DNA from 2 places in the Tunturiibacter empetritectus genome. Region 2 is predicted to be linked to the other one. Evidence: riboswitches for the same ligand, from Rfam matches in the RefSeq annotation. Region 2 holds a riboswitch; the other holds the start of a gene.

Region 1 (2,460 bases), 1.9 Mb from region 2:
AGTGCAGCTCAAGCAAACGATCCAGACAGAAGAACTTTTCCGCAAGCGCAGACAGCGTGTCGATCGCTGCATCGTTATCAATCGCCGCTTCCGCCGCCCCCTGCAAGCCAAGATGCCGTTCAGGAATCGCAATCGTCGGATCGCGCGGCAGCCAGCCCAGAATCTTTGTCCTGCAGTTGGTCTCAATCGCCGCCCGCAGCATCTCGTAGTGCCGCTCCGTCGCAACGCGGTTCAGAATCACACCAGCAAGCTGCAACTGCGGATCGAACATCTCAAAGCCGAGCACCACCGCTGCGATGCTTCGCGCAGTCTTTGCCGCATCGACAACCAGCACTACCGGCAGCTTCAGCAGCTTAGCAATCTCCGCGGTGCTTCCCGCTTCGGTGTTCCCGCTCTTTCCATCGAACAGTCCCATCATGCCTTCAGCAACCAGAACATCCGCGCCCCGAGCTGCATCTCGCAGAACACTTCGGTTCGCCTCTTCACTCAGCATCCACGTGTCAAGGTTGCGAGCCTTTCGCCCACATATTCGGGTGTGGTGTCCCGTGTCCAGAAAGTCAGGCCCACATTTGAACGGCTGCACCGCAAGCCCGCGCCGTCGAAGGCCCGCCATAACCGCAAGAGATACCGTAGTCTTACCAACGCCGCTTGCAGCACCTGAAATCAGCAGCCCTCTCACAGAGTCACCTCAAGATGTCCCTTCAGCGCAAGTGGCAGCCCGGCTACCATCAGCACCACATCATCGGCGACTCTTGCCACGCTCTGATTGATCTCTCCCAGCAGATCACGGTAACGCCGCCCCATCGGGTACGCCGGCACCACTCCGCTGCCCACCTCGTTTGAAACCAGCACAACCGAGCAACCAGCCGACCGCAACGCCTCACAGAAAGCCTCAACGCGACGATTTACGGTGTCCTGGTCATCACCTTCGGTCTCAAGAAGATTCGCCGCAAAGATCGTCAGGCAATCCACCACCATCACATCGCAGCTCTGCCCATGCTCTGTCAGTACCTGTACCAGCTCCAACGGCTCCTCCACCGTGATCCACTCCGCCGGGCGCTCTTTGCGATGCCGTTCGATCTTCCTCTGCATCTCGTCGTCCGAAGCCTTCGCTGTCGCCACAAAGATCACGCGGCTTTCTCGCTCTGCAAGCTGCTGCGCATAACGGCTCTTGCCGCTGCGAACGCCGCCAAGAACGAGTGTCACGGAACTCTGGCGCATCTCCTGCATTGTTAGCTCCTTGCCCGGCATCTTTCGAAGCAGCCGAGCAGAGCGGGAATAAAGTTAGGCAGCGCTCGGGCAGACCTCGGTTGCAGTCAGCGAGAATGCTCTTCAGCTCTCCCAGCGAAGCTGAATCAAGCCTGATCGGCCACCGGCAGGTCTCCTGACTTACGCTTCACCGAGCTTCGACTCACCTTCCCAGGACAAATCCCAGTGGCTTAATACCAATCGTCAAAACTCTCAGCGCTTACAGTTACGGGGTAGCGACGGATTTACACCGTCTTCCCAACACCAGTGTAGAAAAAGACTATCCCGGCCATTGCGCCGGGTCAAATATTTACAGCTCCGCGACCCCTGCAAGATCTTTATTCGCACCTGCGATACGCCTCGCCGCAACCCGGGCATCCCGAATTAGGTCGGGCACACCCACGCCACGATATCCGTTGCCAAGCAGCGACAGTCCATCAAGCTCACTCACTCGTTCATCTAGCTTCTTCATCCGTTCCAGATGCCCCACGGCATACTGTGGGAGGCTTCGCGGCCATCGCCGAACCACGGTCACTTGAGGCTCCGGCAGCGGCCCCAGAATCCTGGCCAGCTCCATCCGCGCCACTGCGGCGGTCTCGTCGTTACGACATCGCATCAGCCGTTCTGCAGCTTTGCCTCCAAAGAAGGCTCGCACTAACCGTCCACCCTGCGGCACCCGGTCTTCAAACTTCTGATCGACGAAGGTTGCAGCGAGCAGCAGACTATCGGAGCCTGGGGGCACCAGAAAGCCAAACCCAGGCGGCACGGGAAACTTCGTCGCATCGGGAAAGCCAAATGCCACCACCACCGCGGAGCTTGCCGCCATCTCCATCAACGGAGCCACCTCCGCGTCCACCGGTTTCAGCAAAGAACAAGCAACATCCACCGGAGTCGCCATCATCACGGCATCGAACCGTTCCACACCGCGAGCTGTTCCCACCAGCCAACCTTCGTCGCCGCACGACACAAATTGCACTTCGGCAGCCAGTCGAATCCAATCTTCAGGAATGGCCGCAATCATACGATCCACCAGCGTTCCCATACCGCTGCGCAGTGTAGTGAACACTGAGTGTTTCTTCGCTCCCGCACGCGCCTGCAGTGCGACGATCAGACTGCCATGCTCTCGTTCCATTGCGACAAAGGGAGTCATCACCGCCCGCACGCTCAACTTCGATACATCGCCGCCAAACACACCGCTCAGCAAAGGCGCAC
Region 2 (2,460 bases):
AGCTCCTGGAAGTAGGTCGAAGTCGTCCGACCGCAACCTGGGCAGCTGGTCACCTGCGGCATAAAGCTGCGAATCCCAAGCGACTGCAGAATCTGCTGTCCGCAACGCACCTCCTCCGACCGGTCCCCACCGGGAGTAGGAGTCAAACTAACCCGGATCGTATCCCCAATCCCAGAGAGCAGCAAAGGAGCCAGACCGGCAGCCGAAGCCACAACGCCCTTCATCCCCATGCCGGCCTCGGTCAGCCCAAGATGCAGCGCATAGTCGCAACGCTTCGCCAACTCGGTATAAACATCAATCAGATCCCGCACCCCCGAGACCTTCGCACTCAAAATAATCTGATCTCGCCGCAGCCCATACCGCTCGGCAGCTGTCGCGTTATCCAGAGCCGACACAACCATCGCCTCCATCATCACGTCGCGAGCGGGCAGGGGATTGGCTGACTTCGAATTTTCGTCCATCATCTTCGTCAGCAGCGCCTGGTCGAGCGAACCCCAGTTCACGCCGATTCGAACTGGCTTCTGATGCTCCACCGCAACCTCAACCATCGTCCGGAAGTTGTCATCATCCTTCCGACCGATCGACACATTACCCGGATTGATCCTGTACTTCGCCAGCGCTTTGGCCGTCTCGGGATACTTCTTCAGCAACAGGTGACCGTTGTAGTGAAAGTCGCCGATGATCGGAGTCGACCAGCCCTTCTTCGCCAGTTCCTCGACAATCGCCGGCACAGCCTTCGCCGACTCGTCGTTGTTGACCGTCACCCGCACCATCTCCGAGCCGGCGCGAGCCAGCGCCGCAATCTGCTGCACCGAACTCTCGACATCAGCCGTATCTGTATTGGTCATCGACTGCACCACGACCGGCGAATCCGACCCAACCCGAACCCCACCAATATTCACCGTTACCGCACGTCGACGCTGTATCTCAGGCATAAACTCTCCACCCCCAAGTTTACCACCGCACCACCAACAACCTACGCGATACACTACCGAGACGTGGCCCGGTAGCTCAGTTGCATAGAGCAGCGCACTCCTAACGCGAAGGTCGGCAGTTGGACTCTGCCCCGGGCCACCACGCCACAAATGTCCGAATCGCGCTTCGCGTCAGGACTCCTGCCCCAGGCGTTACTTCCAAACCAAATCCAAACATAACTCCGACAAAGCGTTGACATCTGCTTCTCACGGAAATTCATCTCGTTTGTCCGGAATATTTATCTGATCTATACTCGAAACTGTTTCCGGTGGTTGCTTCAGAGAAGCCAACCAAAAGGGAATCCGGTGAGAGTCCGGAACTGCCCCGCAGCGGTAATCAGGAACGAAAGCTCCAACAAGAGCACTGGTCTATTAGTGGACTGGGAAGCTGGAGCGATTAGGTAGCCTGTAAGTCCGAAGACCTGCCGCAAACAGTGTCCATAGCGGACACAATGACACACGCCTCCGAGGGGAAGGCCGGGTGGCCGCAGCCTATTCCGTCGCTGCGTTCCCGACCATCTTGCGGTGACAGGTCAAGAGAGAAAGTCGCATGATGAGAGTTGGAGAGAGTTTCTGCCCTGGCATCCTTCACGCGGTCCAGGCGAAAGACGGTCTACTCACGCGGGTAAGAGTGCCGGGTGGGATGATCACTCCCAGCCAACTCGTTGCTGTAGCCGAACTCTCAGCCTCGTTCGCTGACGGGCAAGTCGAAATTACTTCACGTTCCAACTTGCAACTGCGAGCCATTCAACAGCAAGATCTGAATTCCGTGATCCAAGGGTTGGACTTCGCCGGCTTTCTTCCTTCTCCGGAGCACGACCGCGTACGCAATATCGTGACAAGCCCATTCGCTGGTTTAGGCTTGGGCGAGATTATAGATACACGGCCATTCGTTCAGAAATTAGATCGCCGCCTCATCGCGGATCAGGTACTGGCGGCCCTACCACCCAAGTTTAGTTTTTCCATAGATGGAGGTGGAGACTGGTTTGCTCGCGATAGCGATGATCTAACTTTGCGAGTAGTGAGTTTAGATAAAACGCATTCGTTTCAATTCGTCATAGGAGACACCTTATCCGGCTTTTGCGTGAGGATAGATGAGGCTTTGGACTGTGTACTCGAGGCCGCAAAGATATGTCTCAAGATTTCAAAGGAATTCCAAATACCGGCAAGAGGAAAGAAAATTGCGTCAGTACCTCAGGCGCTGGATCGATTATTAGATGGGTTGTCGAGTTTCCTTGTGGCTTGTCCTTCTCCCGACAGTTCAACCCTCGTTGCCCATATGCCGGTAGGAGTCTATGCAACTCACCAATCTGATTTCGCAAGCTTAGTCCCCTTAGTCCCTCTTGGACGACTAACCGCGGAACAAGTGCAGCGTATAGCCGTAGTCGCGAAAGAGTGCGATGGAGATATTCGGTTGGCCCCATGGCGGGGTGTCGTGCTCGCAGCTGTTCCTAAACGTTCGATTAGTCAAATTACTGAGCGCCTT

What was found. A riboswitch is a leader RNA that binds a small molecule or an ion and turns the genes downstream of it on or off. The one in region 2 is predicted to bind cobalamin.
Region 1: linked by a shared signal. The riboswitch ahead of cobU (bifunctional adenosylcobinamide kinase/adenosylcobinamide-phosphate guanylyltransferase) and the one ahead of cobG (precorrin-3B synthase) in region 2 are both predicted to bind cobalamin.

What each region holds. Positions count from the first base shown of each region.
Region 1 is NZ_CP132932.1:1,153,739-1,156,198, reverse strand. Features, by position in the region: gene RBB75_RS04650 (cobyrinate a,c-diamide synthase) at 1-679, opposite strand, end outside; gene cobU (bifunctional adenosylcobinamide kinase/adenosylcobinamide-phosphate guanylyltransferase) at 676-1,230, opposite strand; cobalamin riboswitch at 1,358-1,532, opposite strand; gene hemG (protoporphyrinogen oxidase) at 1,559-2,460, opposite strand, start outside.
Region 2 is NZ_CP132932.1:4,167,206-4,169,665, forward strand. Features, by position in the region: gene ispG (flavodoxin-dependent (E)-4-hydroxy-3-methylbut-2-enyl-diphosphate synthase) at 1-935, opposite strand, end outside; tRNA gene RBB75_RS17355 (tRNA-Arg) at 1,001-1,077, shown strand; cobalamin riboswitch at 1,225-1,418, shown strand; gene cobG (precorrin-3B synthase) at 1,528-2,460, shown strand, end outside.